Regions from separate parts of the Actinomadura vinacea genome, predicted to be linked through region 3. Evidence: riboswitches for the same ligand, from Rfam matches in the RefSeq annotation. Region 3 holds a riboswitch; each other region holds the start of a gene.
The links. Region 3 has a riboswitch for cobalamin ahead of ABD340_RS15650 (CbtB domain-containing protein). Riboswitches for the same ligand answer to the same signal wherever they lie in the genome.
Positions count from the first base shown of each region.

Region 1 (10,262 bases), on a different contig from region 3:
AGGACATCGAGGGTGTAGCCGAGTGCGTTGAAACCCGGGCCACGCGGGTCGGCGCGGGTCAGGTCGTGGGTGTGGGCCCCGGTGAAGATCCAGGTACCGAGGGCGAGGAGGCCGGCCAGCCAGATGGCGGCCAGCCAGGTGCGGTAGCCGTAGCCGACGGTCAGATACAGCAGCCAGTTCGCCACCTTGCCCGCCGGGTTGAGCGTCGCACGGCGCCGCCACTGCTTGGCGACCGCGACCTGGCGCGCTGCCTGCTCGTCTCCGGCACGCCGGTAGGCGGCGGCAAGTTGATCGTAGAGTTGCGGTGCGTAGCCGCCAGGATCGCGGGCCAGCCAGCGAAGCCGAGCGGCGACATCGGCCTTGTCGCTGCGGGGGCCGAGGCTGTCGTAGGTGAATCCGCGCAGTTGGATTGAGGCGGGCCAGGTCGTCGGGTCGTCGTCGAAGATCCCGACGCGGGTGTTGGTGAGGTCCACGCTGCCGTCGGGCCGGTGGCGAGGCAGCAGGATCAGGGCGTCGGCTCTGACCCCCTTGAGATTCAGAGCGTGTCGCCCCGGTTCGGTGAGCGTGGAGTCGGACAGATCGAGGTCCCCGTCGATGCGGGCGCCGGCCAGTCGGATCTCTCCCTCGGCGGTGAACCCGTCGGTGGGGTGGACATCCCCGTCCACGACCAATCCGTCGGCGTTGAGCGCCTGCCCGCCGGGGTTGATCAGGTGAGTGCCGGCCAGGACCAGAACGGCACCGATGTGGGCGTTGGGAAGGCGCACCTCCCCATGGGCGGTGAGCCCCTCGGCCATTACGCCGTCATCGACGGTGAGCCGATCGGCGCTCAGCGTGGTGGCGCTGGCGTTGGTCAGGCGCGCGTGGTTCAGGTCGAGCCGGCCGCCGATGCGAGCGCCGGGGAGACGTACGTTGCCTTCAGCGGTGAGATACCGGCAGAACATGTCGTGGCCGACCGTGATCCTGGCGGCGCCCAGTGCGACGGCGCCGGGTGCGTCGAGCCGTGCCCGAGTCAGGTCCAGGGTGCCGCCGATCGTGGCGCCGCGCAGGTGGGTCTCTCCGTCGACGGTGAATCCGTTTCGGCAGTCCAGATCGTGTTTGATGGTGAGGCCGTCGGCGGTCAGAGCGTGCCCCTGCGGGTTGGACAACCGGGCGCCGGCGAACGACAGTCGCCCCAGCTGGGCGCTGGGCAGGCGCACCTCGCCTTCGGCGATGAAGCCGTCCCGGCACCACATGCTCTCGGTGACGGTGAGCGCGTCGGCGCGCAGCGCGTGGCCGCCCGCATTGGCCAGGTGGGCCGCCCTCAACGACAAACTCCCGCCGATGCGGGCTCCCCCCAAGGTGACGGCCCCTCCGCGGTGAGGCCGTCGAGGTTGAGATCGCCGACGGTGCACAGCCGGTCGGCGGCCAGCCCGGGCAGACGGCAGCCGGGGAGGCGAATCGCGGACGCGCTGCAGCCGCACAGGTTGACCGGCTGCTCGATATGGCAGTCGGCCAGGAGGAGCGGGCAGGCGAGCTCGGCCGCCTCCAGATCGAGCCCGCCGGTGATGCGGGCACCACGCAATTTCACCGCCCGTGGCCGGCCGCGATCGGGTGTCCGGCGTCCGGTGAGCAGATCGGCCAGCACACTGGCCCGCACGGTCCGCTCTGCACCCCAGGCCGTTCCGCGGGTGGGCTCGTCGCGCTGGGCATCGCCGGTGCGAAGGTCGACGAGCGAGCCTAAGGCGGCGGCGTGCAGCAGCTGCTGTTCGGCGGCGCCCAACTCCTCGTCGCCGAACTGCGGATCAAAGTGCGGCGCGGTCATCGCGGCGGTGCTCCCTGTGTTCGGCGACCCTGAGCGCGTTTGGGAAGCATCTTGCTATAGGCACTCGAGGGGCGTGGGGCCGGCCGTTCACCGTTGCCCGCATTTCAGCGTCACTCTGACGGTTGATCAGCCCTCCGCGTCAGGAACGGAAGGTTCATCTGGTGCCTCGCGAGTGGATGCCGAGGCCGTAGAAGGTGAGGCTGTACTCGTCGCCTTCTGAGGTTTCGGTTTGGGCGCCGTGCATGATCTTGAGTTCCGTCGGGGAGGTAAGGCCGACGGCGCGGGCGGTGTCGACGGCCGTCCTGGCGAGGGCCTTCCCGTCCACCCGGCCGATGCCGCCGCCGATGAGGCGCCATTCGGGGTAGTCGTCCCACGGGTCGTCAGGAAGGGGCCCTGGGGTCCAGCCGAGGGCGGGGAGGTCGACGGAGCGGGCGGCGCCGGCGATCAGCAGCCGATCCTTGTGGGGATAGATGTCTAGGAGGAGGCCGGTGGCTCCGTGAATGGCGGGGACGAGACGCATGCCGAGCGCGTGCTGCTCTGCTGAGACGGTCGAAAGCCACGCGGCGAAGGCGCGTTCGAAGACGTCCCAGTCGTGCGCCAGCCACGGGCTGGGCAGCAGCAGATTCGCTGGGTTGGGTTTGTGGGCGGAATCGTTCGTTTGGAGCCGGCCCAGAAATCCCGTGACGTCCATAGGTCGGCCCTGCCCCTGGCGAATCAGCCACTCCGCCCATTGGTCGGTCTGGGTGAGCACGACTTCCGGGCCGTGAGCGCCGGCGCGCAGCTCGACGCTTTGGGCGGGGCGGAGCCAGCGAAGGTAGGGGTTGCCCCAGGCGGGTCCGTGGGCATTGAAAGGACGGTGTTCTCCGTAGCTTCCCGCGACGGAGGCGGGGCCTAGCGCGTTCCTGACCACCTGGGCCACGTGACGGAAGCAGTCCGCCTGCGCGAGGGGGGACGGGGCGGCGAGCCCCACCGGGACGGCTAGGCCGGCCGGGAGGAGGCGTGCGTCGCCCGTGGGCAGGCCGGTGCGCACGAGCGTGGGATCGTCGTCGCCGGTGGCCCAGCCGCGCGTTTTCACCAGCCGGCGCAGAGTGTCGTGGCTCCAGTCCCCGGTCGACGAGTCGCGCAGCCACAGCGCCAGGTCCGCCAGCTGGTCGTCCGGCGGTACGACGCGCTCATTGATCTCCATCGTGGGGATGATACGCATCATCTCGCCGGTGGATGATCAGTCCTCTCGCCAGGAGAGTTTGATCAGGCGGTTCTTGGCGTCCTCGGCGACTTCGGCGTCGGCGACGACGTCGTACCGGCTCGCCACGATCTGGCTGCGGGAGGTGAAGTCGCGGCGGCCGCCGGTGAGGGCCTGGGCGATGGCGCCGAAGATCGCGCCGAAGGCCGCGCCGAACACGACGCCGCCCAGCAGCAGCGGGAACACCTCGCTGTGGTTGCGGGTGAACAGGGTGAGGAGGAGGCCGACCAGCAGGCCGAACCAGGCGCCGCTGCCGGCGCCGGCCATGGCGGCGCGGCCGACGGTGAGCCGGCCCAGGACGGTCTCGACCATCTTCAGGTCGGAGCCGATGATGGCCGTCCGCTCGACCGGGAACTTGTCGTCGGAGAGGAAGTCGACCGCACGCTGGGCGGCGGCGTAGGTGTCGTAGGACCCGACGACCGGACGCTCGGTCGCGGGCGGACCCGCATGCGTGGACATGGATCCATCCTCGTCTTCGGTGGCGTTACCGCTGGACTACCCACGGTTCCCCGGGACGCACCCCTTCCGTGGGACAGGGGCGGATTTGTACCGCTGGGCCGGGCGGTGCGTGGGCGGACCACGGGTGCGCTCCCGGGAACGGGGGTGCAGCCCGCTGCACCCCGGAGGGCGCGGGCTACGATGGCGGCGACGGCGGGTGAGGAATCCGGTGTGAATCCGGAGCTGTCCCGCAACTGTGACCGGGGAGTACGCCCTCGTTCGCGGCCACGGCGGTGACGCTGGAAGGCCGAGGGCGCGACGTCGATCCGGGAGTCAGGAGACTCCGCGCCGTCGTGACCTCTTCACCGAGCCGGGGCGCGGAGACCCCGGGGGAGGCTTGCCGATGCGTGCCCTGCTGCTGTCCACCGCCGACACCGAACTGCTCGCCGCGCGCGCGGCCGACGCCGGGTATGCGACGGCGAACCCGGTCCGGATCGGGCTCGATGAGCTGGACGGGCTGGTCGGGGACGCCGATGTCGTCGTCGTGCGGCTGCTGGGCGGGCGCAAGACCTGGCCCGAGGGCGTCGACCGGCTGCGGGAGGCGGGGGTGCCGCTGGTGCTGCTGGGCGGGGAGGCCGACCCGGACGCGGAGCTGATGGCGCTGTCGACCGTCCCGGCGGGCGTGGCGGCGGAGGCGTTGGACTACCTGCGCGAGGGCGGTGTCGCCAACCTGCGGGAGCTGGCCCGTTTCCTGAGCGACACGGTGCTGCTGACGGGTGAGGGCTTCGCGCCGCCGGTCTCGATGCCGTCGTACGGAGTGCACGGCGATCATCGGGTGGAGCCGGGCAGGCCGACGGTGGGGATCGTGTTCTACCGGGCGCACGAGCTGTCGGGGAACACGGCGTTCGTGGACGTGCTGTGCGAGCGCGTCGAGGCGCAGGGCGGCAACGCGCTGCCGGTCTTCTGCGGTTCGCTGCGCGGCGCCGACGAGGGTTTGCTGGAAATTCTGGGACGGGTCGACGCGCTGGTCGCGACGGTGCTGGCGGGCGGCGGTGCGGTGGCCGCGGACGCGTCGGCGGGTGGTGACGAGGACTCCTGGGACGCGGGCGCGCTGGCGGATCTGGACGTTCCGGTCGTCCAGGGGCTGTGCCTGACGTCGAGCCGGGCCGCTTGGCGGGAGTCGGACGGGGCGCTGACGCCGATGGACGCCGCGATGCAGGTCGCGATCCCCGAGTTCGACGGCCGGCTGATCTCGGTGCCGTTCTCGTTCAAGGAGGAGGGGCCCGGCGGCGTGCCCGTCTACGTCGCCGATCCGGAGCGCGCGGACCGGGTCGCGGGCATCGCGGTGCGGCACGCCCGGCTCAGGCACAAGGCGAACGGGGACAAGCGGGTCGCGGTCGTGCTGTCCTCTTATCCGACCAAGCATTCGCGGGTCGGCAACGCGGTCGGGCTGGACACGCCTGTGTCGGCCGTCCAGCTGCTGCGGGAGATGGGCGCGGCCGGTTACGACCTGGGGGACGACGACGAGCTGTGGCGCGACCCCGACGACGGCGATCCGCTGATCCACCGGCTGATCGCCGCCGGGGGGCACGATGTGGAGTGGCTCACCGAGGAGCAGCTGGCGCGGGCGTCGGCCCGGGTCCGCCTGGACGACTACCGGCGCTGGTTCGAGGCGCTGCCGGAGGGGCTGCGCGAGGGCGTCCGCGGGCACTGGGGCGAGCCGCCCGGCGAGCTGTACGTGGACGGCGACGATGTCGTGCTGGCCTCGCTGCGCTTCGGGAACGTGATCCTGATGATCCAGCCGCCGCGGGGCTTCGGCGAGAACCCGGTCGCGATCTACCACGACCCCGACCTGCCGCCGTCGCACCACTACCTGGCAGCCTACCGCTGGCTCGACCGGGAGTTCGGCGCGGACGCGGTGGTGCACCTCGGCAAGCACGGCACGCTCGAATGGCTGCCCGGCAAGGGCCTCGGGCTGTCGGACGGCTGCGCCCCGGACGCGGTGCTCGGCGACCTGCCGCTGGTCTACCCGTTCATCGTGAACGACCCGGGCGAGGGCACGCAGGCGAAGCGGCGCGGCCACGCCACGGTCGTCGACCACCTGGTGCCGCCGATGGCGCGCGCCGAGTCGTACGGCGACCTGGCCAAGCTGGAGCAGTTGCTGGACGAGTACGCCACCGTCGCCGACCTGGACCCGGCCAAGCTCCCGGCCGTCCGGGCGCAGATCTGGACGCTGGTGCAGGCCGCCCAGCTGCACCACGACCTGCACCAGGACGAGATGCCCGGCGAGTCGGAGTTCGACGACTTCATCCTGCACGTCGACGGGTACCTGTGCGAGATCAAGGACGTGCAGATCCGCGACGGCCTGCACGTCCTGGGGCGGCAGCCGGTGGACGAGGCGCGCGTCAACCTGGTGCTGGCGGTGCTGCGCGCCGCCCAGGTGTGGGGCGGTGTCGCGGGTGCGATGCCGGGGCTGCGGTCGGCGCTGGCGGCCGAGTTCGGCCTGGACGAGAAGCGGCTCCTCGCCGACCCGGGCCACCGCGTCGAGGAGGACCTGACCGGGCTGACGGCGCTGGCGGACGGCCCGGCCCGCACCGCCTCGGACGTGATCGACCTGCTGGAGCGGGTCGCCCGCGGGCTCGTCGAGGGCATGGAGCGCGCGGGCTGGGACGTCGCCACCGCCGAGAGCGTCTGCGAGGCGGTGTTCGGCCGCGAGGTCCCGGACGTGGTGCGGCTGCTGGCGTTCGGTGCGGCGGAGGTGGTGCCGCGGCTGGAGGCGACCTCGGGGGAGATCGGCGCCGTGCTGCACGCGCTGGACGGCGGGCACGTGCCCGCCGGGCCGTCCGGGTCGCCCACCCGGGGCCTGGTCAACGTGCTGCCGACCGGCCGCAACTTCTATTCGGTCGACCCGAAGGCGATCCCGTCGCGCAACTCGTGGGAGGTCGGCGTCGCCCTCGCCGACTCGCTGATCGCACGGCATCTGGCGGACACCGGCGAGTACCCGTCCAGCGTGGGCCTCACCGTCTGGGGGACCGCGGCGATGCGGACCCAGGGCGACGACATCGCCGAGGTGCTGGCGCTGATCGGCTGCCGCCCGGTCTGGGACGACGCCTCCCGCCGGGTCACCGGGTTCGAGATCGTCCCGGCGGCGGAGCTGGGCCGGCCGCGGATCGATGTCACCGTCCGCATCTCCGGCTTCTTCCGGGACGCGTTCCCGCACGTCATCGCGCTCCTGGACGACGCGATCAGTGCTGTCGCCGACCTGGACGAACCGGCCGACGCGAACTATCTGCGCCGGCACGCGGCCGAGGACCACGCCCGGCACGGCGACTGGCGGCGCGCCACGTCCCGGATCTTCGGCTCGAAGCCGGGCGCGTACGGGGCCGGGCTGCTGCCGCTGATCGACGCGCGCAACTGGCGCGACGACGCCGACCTGGCCGAGGTGTACGCGGTGTGGGGCGGCTACGCCTACGGCCGGGGCCTGGACGGCCGCGAGGCCCGCGCCGACATGGAGTCCTCGTTCCGCCGCATCGCGGTCGCCGCCAAGAACCAGGACACCCGCGAGCACGACATCGTCGACTCCGACGACTACTTCCAGTACCACGGCGGCATGGTGGCCATGGTCCGCTCCCTCACGGGCAAGAGCCCCGCCGCCTACGTGGGCGACTCGGCGCTTCCCGAGCAGGTGAAGACCCGTTCCCTCGCCGAGGAGACGCACCGCGTCTTCCGCGCGCGGGTGGTGAACCCGCGCTGGATAGCGGCGATGCGGCGGCACGGCTACAAGGGCGCGTTCGAGCTGGCCGCGACGGTCGACTACCTGTTCGGCTACGACGCCACCGCCGGCGTCGTGGACGACTGGATGTACCAGACCCTCGCCGAGGAGTACGTCTTCGACGACGAGACCCGGGAGTTCATGGAGCAGTCCAACCCGTGGGCCCTGCGCGGCATCACCGAACGCCTTCTGGAGGCCGCCGAGCGCCGTCTCTGGGCCGAGCCGGATCCGGACGTTCTGAACCGCCTGAAGGAGACCTACCTGGCGCTCGAAGGAGACCTGGAGGCGGGGTCAGAGTGAGCGGTCGATCACCCGCACGGTGGTCACCGGCGGGTGCTTCCCGAAGCGGCGGCGCAGCGGGTAGAGCGCGGCGGCCAGGGCGAGGCTGGCGGCCGAGGCGAGGAGCTGGGAGCGCTGGTCCGGCATGAACAGCATCCAGGACGTAGAACAGCGCGACCCGCCACAGCACGTTCCCGGTGGCGCGGGCCACCTCGCGGCCCGGCTCGCGGCTCTCGGCGGCGGCGATGGTGACGATCTCGGTGCCGCCGAAGGCGAACATCACCGCCACGATCGCGGAGAAGATCGAGGTGACGCCGTTGGGGACGAGCCCGCCCCGGCCGGTGAGCGTGCCCAGGCCGCCGGGCGTCCGGCCACAGGCCCAGCACGGCCAGCGCGCCCAGCACCAGGAAGACCACGATCGCGGCGACCTTGATCGAGGCGAACCAGAACTCGAACTCGCCGAACGACCGCACCGACACCAGGTTCACGGCGGTCATCACCATCAGCAGCCCCGCCGCGAGGAGCCACGGCGGCAGCCCGGTCCACTCGGCCAGGATCGCCGCGCCCGCGACCGCCTCGGCGCCGACCAGGACGACGTACAGGTACCAGTAGAGCCAGCCGATGGTGAAGCCCGCCCACGGTCCGAGCGCCATCCGGGCGTATTCGGCGAGCGATCCGGCGACCGGGCGGGCGACCACCATCTCGCCGAGGGCTCGCAGCACGAGCAGCACCAGCAGCCCGGCCGCGGCGTACGACAGGACCGCGGCCGGGCCGGCGGCGTTGATCACCGCGCCGCTGCCGACGAACAGCCCGGCGCCCACCGCGCCGCCGATGGCGAGCATCGTCATGTGGCGGCGGCGCAGCCCCGCCCGCAGCCCGTCCTGGCGGGTGGCCACCTCGGTTTCGGGCATGTCCGTCTTTCTGGTCAGGAATTACGGCTGATTCTGCGAGCCGGAAACGGCCGGATCCACTCTAGTGATGCTCCGGACCACCCCTGACCAGGGCACGAACCCCCCTCCGTCTACTCGGGCAGGCGGTCGGTCCACCGCGCGGTGACCGTCGCGAGACCAGCGACAGCGGCGTCTCCACGTCGAGCCGGTCGACGGGGCGCTGTTTCCGGACCAGATCGACGCCCGCAGCCCGGCTCCTGTGAGTGCTCGGCTGCCACTCATACTTCGCTCTCGTGCAGGAAGGTGATCAGAGCGGCCGTGAGTTCGGCGGGGGCGTCCTCCTGGATGAGATGGCCTGCCCCCGGGAAGGTGCGCAGGCGGGCGCCGGGGATGCGCGAGGCGAGTTCACGGCCCCTGTCCACGGGGATCCAGCTGTCGTCCTCGCCCCAGCACACCACTACGGGAACGCCGATGGTCGCGTACTTGTCCTGCATCGACTCGGTGTACCGCTGGTCGTCCAGGCGCGCGGTGATCTGCCGGTAGAAGGACGACTGGCCGCCGCCTGCGACCCACGGCGCGACCAGCGCCTCCAGCGTGGACGGGTGCAGGCCGGGGCTGCTGGCCGAGTTGACGTACTCGCGCACCAGGGCGCCGTGCAGCGCGGGCGGGAGCCGGTCGAACACCTCGGCATGCTCACCGACCAGGGAGAAGAACGGGCTTCCCCAGGGCGCCAGCGAAACGGCGTCGACCAGCGCGAGCCGCCGGTACGGGACGCCGTGCAGCAGGTGCGCCCCCAGCGCGACGGCGCCGCCGGAGTCGTGCGCCACCACCAAGGGGCCGGACAGGCCCCAATGATCGAGGAGTTCGGTGAACACCCGGCCCTGGGCGGCCAGGGAGATGTCCTGATCCGGGGATTTCTCCGACGCGCCGTAGCCCGGCATGTCCCACACGTACACGGTGTGGCCAGGGGCCAGCGAGCGGGCGACGCCGCGCCAGATGTAGGAGGAGAACGGCGTCCCGTGCAGCAGCACCACCGGCTCGCCGCCCTGGTCTCCGAGACGGTCCCAGCGGACCGTCCCCGACGTGCTGCGGTACGTCCTGCTCAAGTCCCAGTGCGGCACGATCGCCCGCTCCTCTCCTCGACGTGACAGCGGTCGGATTACCCCTTTCCGGTGCGATTTACCGGCGAGGAGGGCTCAAGCGAACGTGCCGGCGTTCTCCTCGGCCCATTCCCGGAACTCCTGGCCGGCCGCCCCTGTTCGTTGCGGCCGGAAAACGACTGGTGGTGCCGCCGCCCCGCCCGGCATCCTGTGACCATGCTCGACGACGCGCAGGCGCACGCCTTCATCGAGGACGGCTTCATCCGGATCGAGAACGCGTTCCCCCGCCGGCTCGCGGACGAATGCCGCGAGATCATCTGGCGGGACCTCAGCGCCGACCCCGACGACCCGGCGACCTGGCCGCGGCCCGTGGCGGCGCGCCCCGGCTACGCGCAGGCGCCGTTCCTGGCCGCGGCCAACACCCCGCGCCTGCACGCCGCGTTCGACACCCTTGTCGGAAAGGACCGCTGGACGCCGCCCGCCAGCCTGGGCGGCTTCGTGATCCGCTTTCCCGGCGGCGAACCGGCCGCCGTCGACAACTGGCATGTCGACGTGAGCTTCCCCGGCCCCGCCTCCGATCCGTACAACTACCTGACCTGGCGTGCGAACGTCGCGTCCAGGGACCGTGCGCTGCTGATGCTCTTCCTGCTCTCGGACGTGGCCCAGGACGACGCGCCCACCCGCCTGCGCACCGGCTCCCACCTGGACGTGGCACGCGCCCTCGAACCCGAAGGCGAGG
Region 1 is NZ_BAAARW010000023.1:36,339-46,600, forward strand. Features, by position in the region: gene ABD340_RS30870 (hypothetical protein) at 1-1,304, opposite strand, end outside; gene ABD340_RS30875 (hypothetical protein) at 1,301-1,801, opposite strand; gene ABD340_RS30880 (hypothetical protein) at 1,956-2,987, opposite strand; gene ABD340_RS30885 (general stress protein) at 3,024-3,503, opposite strand; cobalamin riboswitch at 3,702-3,826, shown strand; gene cobN (cobaltochelatase subunit CobN) at 3,886-7,554, shown strand; partial or broken gene ABD340_RS48305 (hypothetical protein) at 7,733-7,822, opposite strand; partial or broken gene ABD340_RS30900 (amino acid permease) at 7,971-8,444, opposite strand; gene ABD340_RS30905 (alpha/beta fold hydrolase) at 8,702-9,544, opposite strand; gene ABD340_RS30910 (phytanoyl-CoA dioxygenase family protein) at 9,740-10,262, shown strand, end outside.
Region 1: linked by a shared signal. The riboswitch ahead of cobN (cobaltochelatase subunit CobN) and the one ahead of ABD340_RS15650 (CbtB domain-containing protein) in region 3 are both predicted to bind cobalamin.

Region 2 (10,262 bases), on a different contig from region 3:
GGTTGTGATGGTCCGCGAGGTCGCGGTCGCCGAATCAGAGTCAGGAGCCGCGCTGGACGGGCTGCGTGCCGCGCTACGGCGCTATCTGGGGAGGGGAACGACATGATCAGACGGGTCGAGACCGCGCTGGGGGCGGTGGCGGTGACCGTGGCGGGCCAGGGGCCGCCCCTGTTGCTGCTGCACGCCAATCCGGGCTGCCACCGCGACTTCGACGCGGTCGTCCCCGCGCTGTCGCAGCGGTACACCACCTACGGCGTCGACTGGCCCGGGTACGGCGATTCGGCCCGCCCCGAGAGGACGCCGTCGGCGATGGCGTTCGCGGAGATCGTCCCGGAGATCGTCGACGCGCTCGGCCCGGACCCGGTCGCGCTGATCGGCAGCAGCGTGGGCGGCTACGCGGCGGCCCGGTTCGCGATCGAGCACCCGGACCGGGTGTCGGCGCTGGTGCTGGTCGGCAGCGGCGGGTTCACCACGCTCAACCCCGCCACCCGCGGCTTCATCCGGCTGATGGGCACCACCGTGTCGATGCGGCTGCTGTCGGGCCGGCTGCCCCGCTTCTACCTGCGCCGCCGCACCCCGGTGGTGCGCGAGATGATCGCCCGGGACGTCGCCCGCCGCCGCGACCCGGGCGCGAACGAAGTGGCGGCCGCGCTCTGGCGGAGCTTCGCCGCGCCCGAGCACGACCTGCGGGCGGGCGCCGAGACGATCACCGCGCCGACCCTGCTGGTCTGGGGCGCCCTCGATCCGATGGTCGGCATGGACGCCCCCGGCGTGCGCAGGGCGATACCCGGCGCGACCTGGCGGACGATGCCGACCGGCCACGCGCCGTTCGCCGAGGCGCCGGCGCGGTTCCTGGGGGCGGTGCTGCCGTTCCTGGACGCGGCCGTCGTCGCCGCTTAGAACGGGCCGGTCAGCTCGCCGAGCGCGTCGGTGAGCTTCAAGTTGTGCGAATAGTTCACCGGGACCGTGATGACCGAGACGCCGTCGCCGGCGAGCGCCTTGCGCAGCGTGGGCAGCAGCTCGCCGGCGGCGCCGATCCGGTGCCCCTTGGCCCCGAAGCTCTCGGCGTACTTGACGAAGTCGGGGTTGGCGAACTTGATCGCGGTGCTGCGGCCCAGCTCCAGGTCCATCTTCCACTCGATCAGGCCGTACGCGCCGTCCTCCCAGATCAGCACGGTGATCGGGACGTTCTCCCGGACCGCGGTCTCCAGCTCCTGGGAGTTCATCAGGAACGCGCCGTCGCCGGTGGCGGCCAGCACCCTGCGGTCGGGACGGGCCAGCTTGGCGGCGATCGCGCCCGGTACCGCGAACCCCATCGACGACAGCCCGTTGGAGACCAGCAGCGTGTTCGGCTCGTAGGTCGGGTACGTGCGGGCCATCCACATCTTCACCGCGCCGGTGTCGGCCAGCACGATGTCGTGGCGGCCCATCGCCTCCCGGATGTCGGAGACCACCCGCAGCGGCGACAGCGGGAAGCCGTCGTCGGCGCGGCCCCGCTCCAGCTCCTCCCGCAGCATCCGGCGGATCTTCCGGCCGGTGCCGTTGACGTCGAACCGGCGGTGCACCGACTCGGCGAGCGCGCGCAGCGACCGCGAGATGTCGCCCTGGATGCCGACCTCGACCGGGTAGTGGTCGTCCACCTCGGCGGCGGACCGGTGAATGTGGATGATCTTCTTGTCGGCGTCCGGGTTGACCTTGACCGGGTCGAACTCCTGCAGCTCGTACCCGACCGCGATCAGCACGTCCGCCTCGTCGAAGCCGTAGTTGACGTAGTCGTGGCGCATGAACCCGACCGCGCCGAGCGCGTGCGGGTGGTCGTCGGGGAAGACGCCCTTGCCGTTGAAGGTGGTCGCCACCGGCACCCCGAGCTGCTCGGCGAACCCGACCAGCGCCTGGGACGCGCCGTCGCGGGCGGCGCCGTGCCCGGCCAGCACGATCGGCCGCCGGGCCAGCGCGATGACGTCGGCGGCGCGGGCGATCTGCGCCGGGGACGGCTCCTGCGGCCGCACCACGTTGACCGGCAGCGGGCCCAGCCCGGACGGCACCGCGGCCTTCTCGACGTCCTCGGGGATGGCGAGGTAGACCGCGCCGGGCCGTTCGGTCTGCGCGGTCTTGAACGCCTTGCGGACCATCTCCGGCAGCGCCTCGGCGGTGGGCGCCAGCTCCGCCCACTTGGTGATCGGGCGGAACAGCGAGACCAGGTCGACGACCTGGTGCGACTCCTTGTAGATGCGGTCCAGCCCGACCTGCGCGGAGATCGCCACGACCGGGGTGCTGTTGGTGGTGGCGTCGGCCACCCCGAGCTGCAGGTTGATCGCGCCGGGGCCGAGCGTCGCCGAGGCCACCCCGGCCTTGCCGGTCAGCCTGCCGTAGATCTCGGCCATGAACGCCGCGCCCTGCTCGTGCCGGACCAGGACGTAGCGGATCGGCGAGTCGCGCAGCGCGTCGACGAAGTGGATGTTCTCCTCGCCGGGCAGTCCGAAGACGTACTCGACGCCCTCGGCCTCCAGCGTGCGGACCAGCAGCCGGGCGGCGCCTGCCTGCGCGGACATCGTCGTCCCCTCCCGTTTCCTCGACCTCGTGGGCATCGGCTACAGCACCGGCGGGGGACCGCTCATTCCCTCGCTCCCCATGCCCGGTCCAGGGGGATCGACCCGCGGCGCGGGTCAGCCGCGGACCAGGTCCCGGAGGGCGCGCAGCGTCGGCTCGTCCTTGACACCGCCGAGGAGCAGCGTGGTGACCGGGCTGTCGCGCCACAGCTGCAGCCGCTCCTTGATCCGGCCGATCGGGCCGAGCAGCGAGATCGAGTCGGCCAGCTCGTCCGGCACCGCGCGGATCGCCTCGTCCCGCCGTCCGGACAGGAACAGCTCCTGGACCCGCGCGGCCTGCTCGCCGTACCCGAGCCGGCCGATGAGGTCGAGATGGAAGTTGCGGTCCTTGGCGCCCATCCCCCCGATGTAGAACGCCAGCGGGATCTTGGCGAACTCCAGCGCGGCGGGCAGGTCGTCGGTGACGATCGTGGTGACGGTGGCGGCGATCTCGAAGCCGTCCGGGCGGCCCGCGAGCGACTCGCCGTAGACGGTGTCCACCTGCGCCGGGTCGATGAACATCGGCAGCCAGCCCTGCGCGATCTCCGCCGCCAGCGCCACGTTCTTCGGCCCTTCCGCGCCCAGGTAGAGCGGGATCTCCGGACGCACGGGATGGACGATCGACTTCAGCGGCTTGCCGAGGCCCGTGCCGCCCGGGTACGGCAGCGGGTGGTGCGGGCCGTCGTTGGTGACCGGCTCCGCGCGCCGCCAGACCTTGCGGAGGATGTCGAAGTACTCGCGGGTGCGGGCGAGCGGCTTGGGGAAGGGCACGCCGTACCAGCCCTCGACCACCTGCGGCCCGGACGCGCCGAGGCCGAGGGCGACCCGTCCGCCCGACAGCGCGTCGAGGGTGAGGGCGTGCATGGCGGTGGCGGCCGGGGTGCGGGCCGACATCTGCACCACGGCGGTGCCCAGCCCGATCCTGGACGTGCGGGCGGCGTACCAGGTGAGCGGGGTGAAGGCGTCCGAGCCGTAGGCCTCGGCGGTGAACACCGAGTCGTAGCCGAGCCGTTCGGCGGCCAGCACCGTCTCGGTGTGGTCCTCGGGGTCGCGCTGCCAGTACCCGACGTGGATGCCGAGCTTGAGTTCCGCGGTCATCGGTCGCCCTCCGCTCATCGACGCACCGCGATACTAGAACACGTTCTACTTCGTGTGCAGGGGCGGGGCCGGGCCGGGCCGCCCGTGGACGGCCCGAGGGGCCGCGCGTGATCGCCGCGACCCCTCGGGGAGACACCGCGTGACGCGGTCCGGATCGCCGGTCAGACGTTCCGGACGGCGGTGAGGAACCGGTCCCACTCGGCCCGCGAGAACTTCAGGGCCGGGCCGTGCGGATCCTGCGAATCGCGCACCGCCCGGCGGTCGCCGTTCAGGGCGGCGACCTCGACGCACTGATCGCCGCTCCCGCTGTGGGAGGACTTGCGCCATCGGGCTCGGGTGAGATCGTCGGACGGGTGGTTCACGGGCTGCTCCTTGCTGCCTCGGCGATGAGGTGCGCGGATTCCTCGGGGGCGAGGGCCGCCGCCGCGATCCGGGCGAAACGATCCCCATGTGATGCTATTGCCTCGGCGCTTTCAAGATAAACGTCGCCCATCGTCCCCTCTACGTAGGCGATATCGGGGTCGGCGGGGTCGGGAAACGAAAGGATCGTGAAACGTCCGTCAAGTCCGGCATGCTCCCTTATGTCGAACGGCAGCACCTGGAGGGTGATCTCGGGCCGGTCCGCCGCCTCCGCCAGCGCGGCCAGCTGCGCCGCCATGACCTCGTGCCCGCCGATCGGACGGCGCAGCACGCTCTCGTCGAAGATCAGGTGCACCCGCGGCGCCTGCTCGCGGTCCAGCAGCGCCTGCCGGGCCTTGCGGGCGTCGATCCGGCGCTCGATGTCCTCGGGGGTGGGCAGCAGCCGGCCCGCGGTGATCACGGCACGGGCGTAATCCTCCGTCTGGAGCAGCCCATGGATCAGCTGCGGGTCCCAGGTGCGGATCTGGGACGCCTCGTCCTCCAGGGCCACGTAACTGCCGGTGAACACGTCCGCGTAGGCGGTCCACCAGCCGCGCTGGCCCGCCTCCCGCGCCAGGTTGATGAGGGCGTCCCGCCCGGGGCTGGGCACGCCGTACAGGTTGAGTATGTCCGCGATGTCGTTGGGCTTGGGCCGGGTCTGCCCCGTCTCCAGCCGCGAGACGGTGGCCCGCGACCAGTCCAGCCGGTCCGCCACCTCCTGCAGGGTGAGCCCCTGCTCCTCTCGCAGCCTGCGAAGCTCCCGCGCCAGCCGGCGACCGCGCACCGTGGGCCGATAGGTCATGAGCCGAGAGTCTCCCGATTCGGTCCGTTCCGTACAACACAAATGACCATGCCGGTAACGGCAATCTGCCGAAGGATGTTGCGTGACTGAGATTCTCACGCAAAGCTGAGGAAATGTGACCGCATGTGAGCGGAACGTAACGGTGGCAGGAGGGTCCTGTGAAGACCTCGCCAGAGACGGTCGGCGCCGTCCGGGGCATCGCCGGTGCCGACGATCCCGAAGGTGGGCCCCCGACGCCCCGTTCCACCGGCGCGCGCGCCCGGGAGGGAGCCCCAGGGGAGGCGGCGGCACCGGTCGTCCCGGTGTACTGCGGGCCGCCGCTCGGGTGCGTCTGGGTGCTCCCTGAGGGCCCGGAGTGCGCGGGCTATGCCCGTGCCGTGCTGGGGGAGGCGCTGGCCGCGGCGGGCGCGCCCCGTGCCGCCATCGCCGACGCGCGGCTGATGGCCAGCGAGCTGGCCACCAACGCCTTCCAGCACGCGCCCGGCCACGGCCCGCACGAGCTGTGGCTCTACGCCGGTGCGCCCGGCGAGCGCACCGGCGCCGTCCCCGGCCAGGTGCGGTGCGCGGTCTTCGACCGCCAGGCCGCCGGCCGCCTGCCCGCCTACTCGTGGACCTCCGGCGACCACGGCCGCGGGCTGAGCATCGTCCGGGAGCTGTCGGACGGCCGCTGGGGCATACTCCGCACGCTGTCGCGGTGCGTGCCGCGGGTGCGCGGCAAGGCCGTCTGGTTCGCGATCCCCGCGGTCGTCCACCTCCCGGCCGAACTGCTCCACCCGCCGAACGGGAAGATCGTGCCCCTCCCGGCCACTGCGGTGCCGCCGCTCGGCTGACGCGCTGTGTTCATGCAATCCCGGCCCAGGACGCTCGCCTGGCGGCTCGCACCCTGACCGTGCTTGGTGCGAGCGCGACATCGCTTCGCGATCTGGCCGGTGCAGCTCGCCTCCGGCGTCGCCGCACCGGCCAGGTAGCGCGCTCGCGCGGTACCTGGGGCCACGTCGAGACAGGCCTTTGTAGAACACGTTCTTGACGTGGGGTCCGGGAAGGGCGCCGGAGCACTCTCACCCCTCCGCGGCTTGGGTCGTTTATGCCTGTATGTCATCCTGTGCAGGCGACGGAAGCGGAGGAACCCGGTGCGAATCCGGGGCTGTCCCGCAACTGTGACCATGGGGAGCTCCCCTCACGTACAGCCACGGCGGCGACGCTGGAAGGCTGAGGAGGAGTGGCGATCCGGGAGCCAGGAGACTCCGGCCGTCGAAGGGACGCGGGCACCGCCAAGCCTTGGGGGGCGTCCCTTGGAAGGACAGCCACGGGCGTGGACACCCGAGGGAAGGACGATGAGGCATGCCCTATCTGATGGGCCGATGAGCCGCGCGGGCGCCGACCGGCGGACCCACCGGGCGCGCTACCCCTTTTCCGCCGTCGTCGGCATGGACGATCTCAAGCTGGCCCTGCTCGTCAACGCGGTCTCGCCGGGCGTGGGCGGCGTCCTGGTCCGGGGCGAGAAGGGCACCGCCAAGTCGACGATCGTGCGGGCGCTGGCCGACCTGCTGCCATCGGTGCCGGTGGTGGCGGGCTGCCGCTTCTCCTGCGACCCCCGCGACCCCGACCCCGGCTGCCCGGACGGCCCGCACGCCGCCTTCGACGCCGAGGCGGACGAGGACGACGGGCTCGACGAGCTCGGCGAGGGCGGCGAGGACGGCGAGCCCGCGATCACCGTCCGGGCCGAACCGGCCCCCGCCGACCCTGCCCGGCCCGCCGGCGAGCCGGCCGGGATGCCCCACCGGCCCGCCCAGCTGGTCGAGCTGCCGGTAGGCGCGTCGGAGGACCGGCTCACCGGCTCCCTGGACATCGAGCGCGCGCTGACCGAGGGCGTGAAGGCCTATGAGCCCGGCCTGCTCGCGGCCGCGCACCGCGGCGTCCTGTACGTCGACGAGGTCAACCTGCTGCACGACCACCTGGTCGACCTGCTGCTGGACGCCGCCGCCATGGGCGAGTCGTACGTCGAGCGGGAGGGCGTGTCGGTCCGGCACGCCGCGCGCTTCCTGCTGGTCGGCACCATGAACCCGGAGGAGGGCGAGCTGCGCCCGCAGCTGCTCGACCGGTTCGGGCTGACCGTGGAGGTCGCCGCGAGCCGCGCCCCCGAGGAGCGCGCCGAGGTGGTGCGGCGGCGCCTGGACTACGAGCACGACCCGGTCCGGTTCGCCGCCCGCTGGCGGCTGGCCGAGGCGGAGCTGGCCGCGCGGATCGCCTCGGCGCAGTCGCGGCTGCCCCGGGTGGAGCTCACCGACGCCGCGCTCCGCCAGATCACCGCGGTCTGCGCCGCGTTCGAGGTGGACGGGCTGCGCGCCGACCTGGTCACGGCCCGCGCCGCGATGGCGCTGGCCGCCTGGCACCGGCGCACCGTGGTCACCGCCGAGGACGTGCGCACCGCGGCCCGGCTGGCGCTGCCGCACCGGCGCCGCCGCGACCCGTTCGACGCGCCCGGCCTGGACGAGGAGAAGCTCGACCGGATCCTGGAGGAGCACGCCGATCCCGCCGGGCCTCCGGAGACCGCGCCGCCGGAGCCCGAGCCGGAACCCGAGGCCGCCCCGGAGCCGGAGCCGTCGCGGGCCGACGACGGGCCGGAGGACGACGGTCCCGACGAGGGGCCCGACGACGACGGTCCCGGCGACGGGCCGCGCGGCGGTCCCGGCGGCCTGGACGGCGGAAGCGACGTGCTGAGCGCCCTGGACGCGCTGCTGAACGGCCAGTCCGTGAACGACGGCGAGCGCCCGGCCGACGAGCGCGTCCCCGCCGAGGACCCGGACGCCGGCGAGGGCGAGCCCGCCCAGGCCGGTGCCACGTTCCGGCCGCGGCTGTTCACCGTGCCCGGCACCGGCGTCGGCGCGCCCGGCCGCCGCTCCAAGGCGCGCACCCCGTTCGGGCGGGTCTCCGGGGCCCGGCCGGGCGCCCGCGGCCTGCACCTGAGCGCCACGCTGCACGCCGCCGCGCCGCACCAGCACGCCCGCGGCCGTACCGGTCCCGGGATCGTGATCGCCGCGGACGACCTGCGGGAGGCCGTCCGCGACGGCCGCGAGGGCAATCTGGTGCTGTTCGTGGTCGACGCCAGCGGCTCGATGGCCGCGCGGCGGCGGATGCGGGCGGTCAAGGGCGCCGTGCTCAGCCTGCTCCTGGACGCCTACCAGCGCCGCGACAAGATCGGGCTCATCACCTTCCGGGGCACCGGAGCCGAGCTGGCGCTGCCGCCGACGTCGTCGGTCGAGGCCGGGGCGCGGCGGCTGGAGCGGCTCCCCACCGGGGGCCGGACGCCGCTGGCGGCCGGGCTGCTGCGGGCCGCCGAGACGCTGCGGGTCGAGCAGGTCCGCGACCCGTCCCGCCGCGCGCTGCTGGTGCTGGTGACCGACGGCCGTGCCACGCACGGCCCCGACCCGTCCGCCGCCGCCGGGCTGCTGGCCGCGTCCGGGGTGGCGTCGGTGGTGGTCGACTGCGAGTCCGGCCCGGTACGGCTCGGCCTGGCGGCCGGGCTCGGCGAGCGGCTGGGCGCCGAGACGGTGCGGCTGGAGGAGCTCGGCTCCGACGACCTGGCCGGGGTCGTCCGCGCGTCCAGAAGGAACACGGCCGGGAAGGTGGCGTGAGCGAGCGATGCCGCAGGGCAAACCGGAGTACGTGCCCGAGGACGGGCTGACCACCAGGGAACGGCGCAACCGGCCGCTGGTGATCGTGCACACCGGCCCGGGGAAGGGCAAGTCGACCGCGGCGTTCGGGCTGGCGCTGCGCGCCTGGAACCAGGGCTGGCCGATCGGGGTGTTCCAGTTCGTGAAGTCGGCCAAGTGGCGGATCGGCGAGGAGCGGGCGCTGCGCGTCCTCGGCGACGGCGGCGAGGGCGGCCCGGTGACCTGGCACAAGATGGGCGAGGGCTGGTCGTGGATCCAGCGTCCGGGCACCGAGGCCGACCACGAGGCCGACGCCAGGGAGGGCTGGGCGCAGATCAAGCGCGATCTGGCGGCCGAGACGTACCGCTTCTACGTGCTGGACGAGTTCACCTACCCGATGAAGTGGGGCTGGATCGACGTCGAGGACGTCATCGCCGCGCTGCGGGACCGGCCGGGCTCCCAGCACGTGGTGATCACGGGCCGGGACGCCGACCCGCGGCTGCTGGAGGTCGCCGACCTGGTCACCGAGATGGGCAAGGTCAAGCACCCGATGGACCGCGGCCAGAAGGGCCAGAAGGGCATCGAGTGGTGATTCGCGCTCCCCGGATCGTGGTGGCCGCGCCCGCGTCGGGCTGCGGCAAGACGACCGTGGCCACCGGGCTGATGGCGGCGCTGGCCGCGCGCGGGACGGCCGTGTCGCCGCACAAGGTCGGCCCCGACTACATCGACCCGGGGTACCACGCGCTGGCCACCGGGCGTCCGGGCCGCAACCTCGACCCGTGGCTGACGTCGGAGGAGCTGGTCGTCCCGCTGTTCCTGCACGGCGCGGCGGGCGCCGAGGTGTCGGTGGTCGAGGGCGTGATGGGCCTGTACGACGGCGCCGCCGAGCAGGGCGGGTTCGCCTCGACCGCCCATGTCGCCGGGCTGCTGGACGCGCCGGTGGTGCTGGTGGTGGACGCGGCGGCGGCGGGCCGTTCGGTGGCGGCGACCGTGCACGGCTTCCGGACCTATGACGAAGGCGTGCGGCTGGGCGGGGTGATCCTCAACCGGATCGGCTCGGACGGGCACGAGCGGATGTGCCGCGACGCCGTCGAGGAGCTGGGCGTCCCGGTGCTGGGCGCGCTGCGCCGCCGCGAGGACGTGGCGACGCCGTCCCGCCATCTGGGACTCGTCCCGGCGGCGGAGCGGAGCGCGGAGGCGGTCGAGACGGTCCGGCGGCTCGGCGACCTGGTCGCCTCGTCTTGCGATCTGGACGCCGTGCTGGCCCTCGCCCGGAGCGCTCCGGCGCTGCGGGCCGAGCCGTGGGAACCGGGCGGGCAGGTGTCCGCCGGCGCTCCGGCGAGCGCCCGTCCCCGGATCGCGGTGGCGGGCGGTCCGGCGTTCACCTTCGGGTACGCGGAGAACGAGGAGTTGCTGGAGGCGGCGGGCGCCGAGGTCGTGCGGTTCGACCCGCTGCGCGACGAGCGGCTGCCCGGCGGCACCCGCGGCGTCGTGATCGGCGGCGGCTTCCCCGAGATGTACGCGTCCGAACTGTCGGAGAACGAGCCGCTGCGCCGCGCCCTCGCCGCCTTCTCGGCGGGCGGCGGCCCGGTGTACGCCGAATGCGCCGGGCTCCTCTATCTCGGCCGCGAGCTGGACGGAAGGCCCATGTGCGGCGTCCTGGACGAGGTGACCGCGACCATGGCGCCGCGGCTGACGCTCGGCTACCGGTCGGCCGTCGCG
Region 2 is NZ_BAAARW010000023.1:66,462-76,723, forward strand. Features, by position in the region: gene ABD340_RS31020 (TetR family transcriptional regulator) at 1-106, shown strand, start outside; gene ABD340_RS31025 (alpha/beta fold hydrolase) at 103-900, shown strand; gene ABD340_RS31030 (acetolactate synthase large subunit) at 897-2,552, opposite strand; gene ABD340_RS31035 (LLM class F420-dependent oxidoreductase) at 2,667-3,686, opposite strand; gene ABD340_RS31040 (DUF397 domain-containing protein) at 3,848-4,048, opposite strand; gene ABD340_RS31045 (helix-turn-helix domain-containing protein) at 4,045-4,887, opposite strand; gene ABD340_RS31050 (ATP-binding protein) at 5,046-5,717, shown strand; cobalamin riboswitch at 6,008-6,132, shown strand; gene ABD340_RS31055 (VWA domain-containing protein) at 6,249-8,522, shown strand; gene cobO (cob(I)yrinic acid a,c-diamide adenosyltransferase) at 8,530-9,132, shown strand; gene ABD340_RS31065 (cobyrinic acid a,c-diamide synthase CobB) at 9,129-10,262, shown strand, end outside.
Region 2: linked by a shared signal. The riboswitch ahead of ABD340_RS31055 (VWA domain-containing protein) and the one ahead of ABD340_RS15650 (CbtB domain-containing protein) in region 3 are both predicted to bind cobalamin.

Region 3 (10,262 bases):
CGCCGGTCAGCGCGGCGGCCTCGGGCCGGACGGGCCCGGCCGCGCGGACCCGGGCGACCGTCGCCTCCGCCTCGTCGAACCGGGCGGCGTAGACCCGGCCGAGGGCCTGGTAGCCCAGCAGGCTCTGCCGGGACGCGGGTTCGGCGGTCTGGTCGGCGGCCTCGTCCAGCATCCGCTCGGCGCGTTCCTCGTCGCCCAGCCCCATGGCGAGGTTGAACGCCCGCATGGAGACCAGGCCCGCGCGGGTGGGCTCGTCCAGCGGCTCGGCGGCGGCGCGGGCGAGGTGCTCCTCGACCTCGTCGTGCCGTCCGGCCAGGAGCAGGACGGGTGCGATCCGCACGGTCGCGGCGGCGTCGACGCCCGCGGCCAGCGCGGCCCGCCCGCAGCGCTCCGCCAGGTCCATGTCGTGCAGCGTCCACGCCTGCCCGCACGCGGCCAGGAGCAGGTCGCCGCCCGCGGGGGCGCCGGCGTCCAGGTGCCACGCGGCGACCCGGAGCACGTCGCCGTGCCGGCGCATGCCGGTGCCCTGCAGCGCCGCGGCGAGGGCGGCCAGGCGTTCCCGGACGCGTTCGGGGCCCGCGTGCGCCCGCGCGACCTCCCCGTACAGCGGGTGCGCGGTTCTGATCTCCAGCCGGCGGCCGACGCCGGAGGAGGCGATCAGGTGCCGGGCCTCGGCACGTTCCACGGCGTCCTCGGAGGTCAGGGCGGCCAGCGTGGCGGCGCCCAGCGGCTCGCCTAGCGCCGCGTACTCCAGGACCTCGCGCTCGGCCTCGTCGAGCGTGCCCAGCCGCGCCTCGATCAGCTCGCGCAGCCGGGGGCTCAGCGGCAGGTCGCCGTGCCAGTGCCAGACCCCGCGGGCCTCGGCCAGCCGCCGCTCGCCCAGTCCCGTCAGCACCAGCTCGTGCAGGAACAGCAGGTTGCCCTGGGTGCTGTGGTAGAGCCGCCGGGCGGTGGCGGCGCCCAGCTGCCCGTCCAGCGCGGCCTCCACGACCGCCTGGCTCTCGGCCATCGTCAGCGGGACCAGATCGAGGCGCCGGGCCAGGTCGTCCTTCCAGAGCGCCGTCACGGGGTCGGGCACGGCCGCACCCGTCCGTACGGTCGCCACGACCCGCGCCTCCCGGTGCAGGACGAGATGGTGCACCAGGGCGGCGGAGGTCGGGTCGAGCAGGTGGGCGTCGTCCACCGTGACCAGAAGCGGGGCGGCGGCGAGGGAACGCAGCGCCTCGCTCGCCCAGCGCAGCGGGTTGACGATCGCCGTCGCCACGCCCTCGACCGGGAGGACGTGCCCGAACGCCCCGAACGGGATGCCCGCGTCGGCGACCGTCCCGCAGGCCCGCACGACCGTGAACGCCGCCGGCTCCAGCCGGTCCAGCGCCTCCTTGACCAGCCGCGTCTTGCCCACCCCGGCGTCGCCCGCCACCACCACGCCCTGCACGGTCCGTTCGGACAGCAGGGAACCCACCTCATCGAGCGCCGACGTACGGCCTGTGAACGGCCAGGAGGTACGCACAACAGGATCGTACGACGCCCGCCCGGCGCGGCCATGGCGAATTGAGTAGGGGCTACTCATGTGCCTCGCGGCCCGCTGCTCCACTCTCATTACAGGGAGCTTTTCCGGTACGCCTGCCAGCCCTCCGGAGGGGCGCCCTGTACGCCCCGGTGGCGGCCGGCCGATTCACCGCCGCCGGTTTCGGGAGGGGGCACCGTCCGTATCTCCAGCGGGGGGAGATGCGAACGGTGTCCCCTCTCTCACGACTTGACGTGAAGGGCGGTCAAAGGGGACCCTCAGGGCGACAAGTTCACAAATGAGGCGACGGTGCGCAGGAACCTGGTGCGATTCCAGGACGGTCCCGCCACTGTGACCAGGGAGTCTCCCCCCACGCGACCACGGCCGAACGGCTGGAAGGTCGGCGGGAGGCGGTGATCTGGGAGTCAGGAGACTGACCCGTCGTCCTCCCGTACCGGGGCGAGTGCACCCCGTGAGGAGATCCGCCATGGCCCAGCCCGCCGTTCCCCCGACGCAGGCCGCGCAGTCGCGCCCGGTCGCCGTCCCGCAGCGCGTCCCCGTCCGCGAGATCCTGCCCTGGGCCCTGTTCGCCCTGGTCCTGGGCGCGGCACTGCTCTACTTCGTCGGCGCCGAGCAGGGCGCCACCTCGCTGATCGGCGGCACGTGGGTTCACGAGTTCACGCACGACGGCCGGCACCTGCTCGGCTTCCCCTGCCACTGATGGCCGCGGAGCGATCGCCGGCGATGAGACCCCTGCTGGTCCGCGGCATGATCGCCGGTCTGGTCGCGGCGGCGGCCGGGCTGCTGGTCGCGTGGATCTACGGTGAACCCCAGGTCGCGAACGCGATCTCCTTCGAGGAGGCCCAGGCGGCCGCCGAGCACGGCGCGGCCGGCCACGCCGAGGAAGAGGAGGTGGTGAGCCGGACGGTCCAGCAGACCGTCGGGCTCGTCACGGCCATGGCGGTGTACGGAACGGCGATCGGCGGCCTGTTCTCCATCGCGTTCGCGTTCGCCCACGGGCGGATCGGGACGCTCGGCGCCCGCGCCACGTCCGGCCTCGTGGCGCTGCTCGGATTCACGGCGGTGGTGCTGGTGCCGTTCCTGAAGTACCCGCCCACTCCCCCGGCGGTCGGGAATCCCGGCACCATCGGCGGGCGCACGGCGCTCTACTTCGGCATGGTGGCGCTGGGCGTGCTCGCCACGGTCGCCGCCGTGATCGTCTTCGGCCGGCTGGCGGCGCGGCTGGGAACCTGGAGCGCCGCGATCGTCTCGACGGCCGGGTTCGCGGCCGTGGTCGCGGTGGTGTTCCGGCTCACGCCCCGCCCCGACGCGGTGGCCGAGGGCTTCCCCGCGACCGTCCTGTGGGACTTCCGGATCGCGTCGCTGGGCGTCCATGTGGTGCTGTGGGCGACGCTCGGGCTGCTGTTCGGCGCCCTCACCGAACGGGCGTTCCAGCGGCACCGGGCGCCCCTTGCCGAGGCGGAGGGCGAACCCGTCCCGGCGGCCTAGTGCGAGCGCTTCAGCGGCGGAGCAGGCAGCAGTCGCCGCACATCTCGCCGCCGGGCGGTACCCGGTAGTAGAGGCAGCAGCTGCGCCGGACGAAGCCGCGCCGGTCGAACGTCCCTGTGCCCGCGAGCGGTTCGCGCGCGAACAGCTCGGCGACCAGGGGCCGTACCGGCGCGGCCGGCCCGGCGTTCAGGGTTCCGGCAACGGTTCCTGCCAAGGCGGACGCGGCGTTGCCCCACAGCAGGCCGTCGGCCAGCCGGACGAAGCCGAGCATCGTCTCGCGCAGCGGCCGCAGCTGGCCGTCGACGACCTCGCGGTGGACCAGTTCGGCGCGTTCGGCGGTGGTGCCCGCGCGGCGTCCCGCCGGGGCGGCCAGCCAGAGCGCGATCGGCGCGCCGGGCGCCCAGCGCCAGTGCAGGCCGGACAGCTCCGGGACGATCCCGCGCGCCGCGGCCGTGACCATCGGCGACCAGAGCCGCGCGGCCAGCCCCTGGAAGAGGATCGAGGCCGCGACCCGCCGCTCGGTGGTGCCGAGCCGTTCCGCGTACGCCTCGGTCAGCCCGATCAGGCGTGCCGTGTCGCGTTCGGGCATCGGGCGCCAGGTCGGGTCGACCTCCTGGTCGGGATCGGTGACGATCTCGAAGAACGGGCCGCGCGCGGCGGCCTCGGCCAGGGCCGCGGTGACCTCGCGCGGTTCGGCCCGTTCCACCGTGGATTCCGCCGTCATGCCCCCCATGATCTCATCGGGGACGGCCGGGCGGTCAGCTGGCGGGGCGGCCGCCGTTGTCGCGGCGGTCCAGCGCGGTCTGCAGTGCCCGCGCGGCCTCCTCGTCGGCGTCGTCGGAGGCGGCGGTGGTCATGCTCAGGGAGTTCAGGGTGCTCATGGGGTGTGCTCCGTAGCGTCGCGTGGAACGGGTGGCGATGGCTGACAGGGCTTACGGCCAGTGCCGGACTCCGCGACGGGGGTGGCCCGCCTATCGGGCCCCGTCGCGGCGGCGAAGGATCACTACGAAGCGCCGCATGGCAATACCACGTTACCTGGCGTTCACCTGACTGTCTTGACCCGTGGCCGAACTTCTCACATGCCGAGACGTCGCCCGGCCACGGGCTCCCGCGTCTCAGCCGTCCAGGTCGACCCGGCGGCCGGTGTCGGCGCCGATCTCGTTCTTGATCACATCGAGCAGCTGGGCCGGGATGGCCGAGTCGACGGTCAGCGCGATCAGCGCCCGGCCGCCCTTGGTGTCGCGGCCGACCTGCATGCTGGCGATGTTGACCCCGGCGTCGCCGAGCAGCCGGCCGACCACCCCGACGATCCCGGGCCGGTCGGAGTAGACGAAGAAGGCCATGTGCTCGGTCGGCACCAGTTCCATCTGGTAGCCGTTGACCTCGATGATCCGCTCGATGTGCTTGGGCCCGGTCAGCGTGCCCGACACCGACACGACCGAGCCGTCGGCCATCGTGCCGCGCACCTGCACCACGTTGCGCCAGTCGGGGCTGTCGTCGGAGGTGGTGAGGGTGACCTCCACGCCCCGGTCGCGGGCCAGCAGCGGGGCGTTGACGAACGTCACCGCCTCCTCGATGACGTCCACGAACACGCCCTTGAGCGCGGCCAGCTCCAGCACCTTGACGTCGTGCTCGGCGATCTCGCCGCGGACCACCACGTCCAGCCGGACCGGCACGCCGCCGGCCAGCCCGGTGAAGATCCGGCCCAGCTTCTCGGCCAGTGGCAGGCCGGGCTTGACGTCCTCGGCGACCGCGCCGCCCTGGACGTTGACCGCGTCCGGCACGAACTCGCCCGACAGCGCCAGCTTCACCGAGCGGGCGACCTGGGTGCCGGCCTTCTCCTGCGCCTCGTGGGTGCTGGCCCCCAGGTGCGGGGTGACCACCACGTTGTCGTGGTGGAACAGCGGGCTCTCGGTGCACGGCTCGGTGCTGAACACGTCGATGCCGGCGCCGGCCACCCGGCCGTCCTTGAGAGCCAGGTCCAGCGCCGCCTCGTCGACGATCCCGCCGCGGGCGGCGTTGACGATCCGCACGGTCGGCTTGACCCGCTGCAGCTCCCGGTCGCCGATCAGCCCGAGGGTCTCGGCGGTCTTGGGCAGGTGCACGGTGATGAAGTCGCTCTCGGCCAGCAGCTCCTCGAGCGTGACCAGCTTCACCCCGAGCTGGGCGGCGCGGGCGGCCTGCACGTAGGGGTCGAAGGCGACGACGTTCATGTCGAAGGAGGCCAGCCGCTGGGCCACCAGCACGCCGATCCGGCCGAGGCCCAGCACGCCGACGGTCTTGCCCTGCAGCTCGACGCCGGTGTACTTGGAGCGCTTCCACTCGCCCTGCTTGAGCGCGGAATGGCCCTGTGGCACGTTCCGGGCGGTCGCCAGCAGCAGCGCGATCGCGTGCTCGGCGGCGGTGACGATGTTGGAGGTCGGCGCGTTGACGACCATGACGCCGGCCTTGGTGGCGGCCTCGACGTCGACGTTGTCGAGCCCGACGCCCGCCCGCGCGACCACGCGCAGCCGGCGCGCGTGCTGGAACACCTCCGCGGTGACCTTGGTGGCGCTGCGCACGATCAGCGCGTCGACGTCGGCGACGGCGGGCAGCAGCGCCGCCTTGTCGGCGCCGTCGACCTGGCGGACCTCGAAGTCGGATTCGAGGACGGCGATGCCGGCCGGGGAGAGTTCTTCTGCGACGAGGACGACAGGCTTGCTCAAGGAAGGGTCCTTATGAACGTGGATGTGCAGAGGAAAGGGAATGCTGTGGGTGCGGGATAAGTCGCGAGTCACCACGGTGTGCCCTCGGCTCGTCCCTGAGTCTATCCTCCGCCGGACGCGCCCCTCGCGAGCCGGGCGACAGACGCCTGAACACCCCTTTTGTCCCCGTAGGCACCCCAGTCCCCCGGGTCGTGCCCGGCCGCCCCGTACCGCGAAGAAGCGCCCTGTTCGACCGGCGCGGCCGGCCGCCCCGGGCCGACAGCCGCCGCGTCCGCGCAGGTCGGGGCGTCCGCCGCGCCCCGCCGCCCGGTCCGGCACGGCGGGGCCGCATCCGGACGGGGCCGCGTCCGGCCGCCGCGCTCCGGGGCTTCCCGGCCCGCCCGCGCCCCGCGGGGAGGCGGAGATCACACCGGGGTCACAGCCGGTCTATCGGCGGGTGAGGACGATGTATCCGCCCTGCCGGAACACCGGCCGGTAGCCCTCGGCGACCAGCGCGTCGACCCGGCGCCGCTGCTCGTCCAGGGACTTGAAAGGGAAGGTGTGCCGTCCGATGTCGGCGACCACCCAGGGGGCGCGGCGGGGTTCGCGGTCCCACAGCAGCACGCGGGTGCGGGCGGAGAGCGCGGGCCCCAGGTTGTTGGCGGTCTCGACGAGCGCGTCGTCCGGGACGGCGGCGACGGCGGCCGCGGCGGCGCGGTCGCGCGCGTCGCGCCGGTAGAGGTCCGGATCGGCCAGGTCACCGAGGGCGAAGAACGGCACGGTCACCGCCGCGCCCGCCAGCAGCGCGGCGGCGGGCAGGTGCGGACGCAGCCGGCGCGGCAGCCGGCGCAGGACGGCGCCCGGACGGGCCCGGCGGAGCACCGCTGACGCCCGGCCGCCGCGCAGCCGGTACGCGCCGTCCACCGCCGCCATGACCAGGATCGCGACGATGAAGGCGTTGTAGTGGTAGCGCGGCTCCCACCAGTTGGCGAAGCGGTCGGCCAGCATCCGCTCGGCCAGCAGCGGCAGGGCCGCCACCACCAGCGGGGACCGCAGCGGGAGCAGCAGCAGCGGCAGCACGAGCAGCGCCATCGTGAGCAGCTTGATCGGCGGCGAGCCGAGCGTGCCGAACAGGATCCACGGCCGTGTCAGAACGTGCACGGCGGCGCCGGCCATGTCGTCGCCGAGCGAGCCGTAGGCCCAGTAGTAGTCGTTGTCGCCGCCGAACAGCGAGATCAGCACGCGCGAGGACGCCCAGGCCGCGACGAGCCCGGCCGCCGCGTAGCCCGCCCCGGCCCGGCGCTCGCCCCGCCGGGCGAGCAGGACGAGCCCGAACCCGACCAGGAGCAGGCCCATGTCCTCCTTGACCATGAGCAGCGCCAGCGCCGCCGCGGCGGCCTGGACCCGCCGGCCCGCGTCGTACCGCTCCACCAGCAGCGCCGACAGCAGCGGCACGAACGCCGCCTCGTGGAAGTCGAACGCCAGCGCCTCGGCGACCGGCCACGACAGCGCGTACGCCCCGGCGACCAGGTGGGCGGAGGACGGTCCGAACCGCCGCGCCGCGTACCGCCAGATCGGGACGGCCGCCAGCGCGAACAGCACCGCCTGCGCGACCAGCAGGGTCTCGGGGCCGTCGTGCAGCCAGTACAGCGGGGCCAGCACCGCCAGTATCGGGGAGAAGTGGTCGCCCAGGACGGAGAAGTCCGGGCCGAAGCCGTTGTGCACGCCCTTGACCATCGCGACCGGGGCGCCGAACCGGCTGTAGGAGCGCAGCGCCTGGTCGAAGATGACCAGGTCGTAGGTGCTGGCCTGGAACGCCCGCATCCGCAGCAGCGAGGACGCGGCGTACAGCAGGGCCGACAGGGTGACGAGCGCGGCCAGGGCCGGGACGTGCCGGGGGCGTCCGGGCGCTGGCCCCGCGGGGGTTTCCGGTACCGTCGCGCGCCCCGCCGCCACTGCCTCCGCCACGTGCCCGAACGCTACCCCATCCGCGCCGCGTCAGGACGGGCCGTGGCGCGCACGAAAAGACAACACCGCGGGGCCACACTTCTCCGTCCCGCGGGACACGGAGCACGGCGGTCACTGTGAGCGATCTTTCCACGCCTTACCGTAACTACGACCTACCTGGAGAGCCGCTTGACCTCCTCCCCCTCCCGAGGGAGGGAGATTCCAACCCGTGGCCTCAGGAGAGGAGGACGAGTTGAGGTTCGCGGTTCGTCCGTCCCGATACTCCGGGGCGTCCCCGCGCAGCGACCGCCGGTCCGGCGGCCGACGCAGACTGACGCGCTGCGTGGGCGATGTTGCGTGCCGCGTTCACATCGGCGTTGCCCGCGTGGCCGCAGGACCGGCACCGGAACCGCGCTTGGCTCTCACGCGCCTCCCGATCCACGACCCCGCACAACGAGCAACGCTGACTGGTGTAGGCGGGGTCGATCCGCACGACGCGGCCGGGTGCCTTGTGCTCCAGCCGGGCCACCAGCAGGCCCCACCCGGAGGCGAGGATGCCCCGGTTCAGCCCGGCCTTCTGCCGCACGTTGCGGCCCGGCCGCTCGAGCGTGCCCCGGGCCGAGGCCGTCATCGCACGGATGTCGAGGTCTTCGACGCCGATCACATCGAAGGACCGGGCCAGAGCGGTGCTGGTCTGCTCGACCCAGTTCTTGCGCCGGTCGGCCTGGCGTGCCATCAGCCGCGCGATCGCGGCCTTGAGACGGGCCCGACGCCTGCCGCCGGGCTTGGCGCGCGACAGTTTGCGGCGCAGCAGGCCCAGCCGCCGCGACTCGCCCGGGGTCAAGCCGGGGACCCTCAACAGGTCCCCGGCCGAGGTCGCGGCCGCCACGGTCACACCCCGGTCGACACCGGCCACCGCGCCGTTGCCGGGACCGGGGACCAGATCGGGGACGTGCGCGAAAGCGACATGCCAGCGGCCCGCCCGGTCGCGGGTCACCCGGTAGGACTTCACCCCTTCGGGAACCGGCCGGGACATCCGGAACCGCACCCACCCCACCTTGGGGACCTGCACCGCACCCCACCTGCGCGACAACCGCCGCACCTGGTGAGGCTTGAGCCCGACCTGCCGGAACCCTTCATGCAGCCCGGCCTTGCGCCAGGTGGGCCGCCTGTGGGTACCGGCGAAGAAGTTCGCCATCGCCTGGTTGAAATCGCGCAGCGCCTGCTGCTGCACCGTCACACTCCCAGCGGCCAACCAGCCGAACGCGGCACGGGCCTCGGTCAACTGCCGGCACTGCTCAGCGAACCCCGGCGCCCTGCCCCGGAAACGGGACCACCAACCCTGCTGCTCCACCGCCAAATTCCACACAAACCGCGCATGCGCACAATGCCCGAACAGCAGTTCCTCCTGCTCGGAAGTGGGATCAAGACGGTACCGGGACACGCGATGACCATACCGTTAGACCTCGAACAAAGGAGCGAAAATGCGCCGCATCACGCCTGCTCGACCACCATCCGCGCTGGAGGGCAGATGCTTTTTCTCCGCCCTGCTCCGCAAGGGTCCGATTCCTCCCCGACCTGAAGGCCGAGGCATCCTCGGAGATTTCCAGTGAACTCGGAGTGCGCGATCAGTGTGCTGCAGGACCTCCTGCGTGTGTACGACCACCGGTTCCTGGGCCTGGACGGGCCGGAGCGCGAGCGCCTGGTGGAAGGGACCCGGCGGGTGCTCGGCGAGGAGGCCCTCGGCGACGCCGCCCGCGCCGCGCTGCCCTCGGGGCACCGGCTGCGCGCGTTCTGCATCCGGCACGGCCTGCGCGCGGAGCTGGAGCGGCTGATCCGCGACGAGGTGGAAGGCCGTCCGGCGGGCGCGGTCGTCGTCGGCGGCCGGGTGTACGCGGTGTACCCCTACCTGCGCGGCGTCCCGCGCCAGGACGCCGACATCACCGCCGAGGTCGGGGTGGCGCACCGGCTGGACGCGGCGGGCTGGCAGGGCCGGCGGGCGCGGCTCCGCGGCCGGGCGGCGCTGGAACGGGTCGAGGCGCGCGAGACCGGCGTGGAGATCATCCTGCGCGAGCGGGGCACGCGGGCGGAGCGGCGCGTCCCGGCGGTGGTCGGCGACGAGGGCTTCGAGGCCGACGTGGCCGTCCCGGGCCCCGGCCTGTGGGACGTGCACGTGGCCGCGTCGGCGCTGGGCGTGCGCCGGGAGGCGCGGCTGGGCGCGGTGCGCGGCGCCCGGCTCAAGGCGGGGCCGCAGCGGCGCGGGCTCGGCGACGGCACCGCCGCGACGCTCCACTTCACCGAGGACGGCCACCTGGCGCTGCTCGTCGAGGACCGTGCGGCGGGCCGTGCACAGGACCGCGCCGAGGGCCTGGGGCCGCGCGGCCTCGTCCGGCGCCTGCTGTCTTTTCAGCTCAACGTGCGCTGACGCGCTCGGGCCGCCCGCTGCGGCAGCGGGCGGCCCCGAGGCGACGGACGGCACGGGCTCAGTCGTTGAGCCAGCTCATCATCGGGCGCAGCTGCGCACCGGTCTTCTCGATCGGGTGCTCGGCCAGCTGCTCGCGGTACTTGCCGAACTGGACCTGGCCGCCCTCGAACTCGGCCACCAGCTCCTTGGC
Region 3 is NZ_BAAARW010000012.1:64,009-74,270, forward strand. Features, by position in the region: gene ABD340_RS15645 (AAA family ATPase) at 1-1,510, opposite strand, end outside; cobalamin riboswitch at 1,779-1,963, shown strand; gene ABD340_RS15650 (CbtB domain-containing protein) at 1,995-2,228, shown strand; gene ABD340_RS15655 (CbtA family protein) at 2,252-3,016, shown strand; gene ABD340_RS15660 ((2Fe-2S)-binding protein) at 3,027-3,740, opposite strand; gene ABD340_RS15665 (hypothetical protein) at 3,775-3,897, opposite strand; gene serA (phosphoglycerate dehydrogenase) at 4,132-5,721, opposite strand; gene ABD340_RS15675 (DUF2079 domain-containing protein) at 6,148-7,668, opposite strand; gene ABD340_RS15680 (RNA-guided endonuclease InsQ/TnpB family protein) at 7,883-9,091, opposite strand; gene ABD340_RS15685 (hypothetical protein) at 9,257-10,072, shown strand; gene ilvC (ketol-acid reductoisomerase) at 10,131-10,262, opposite strand, start outside.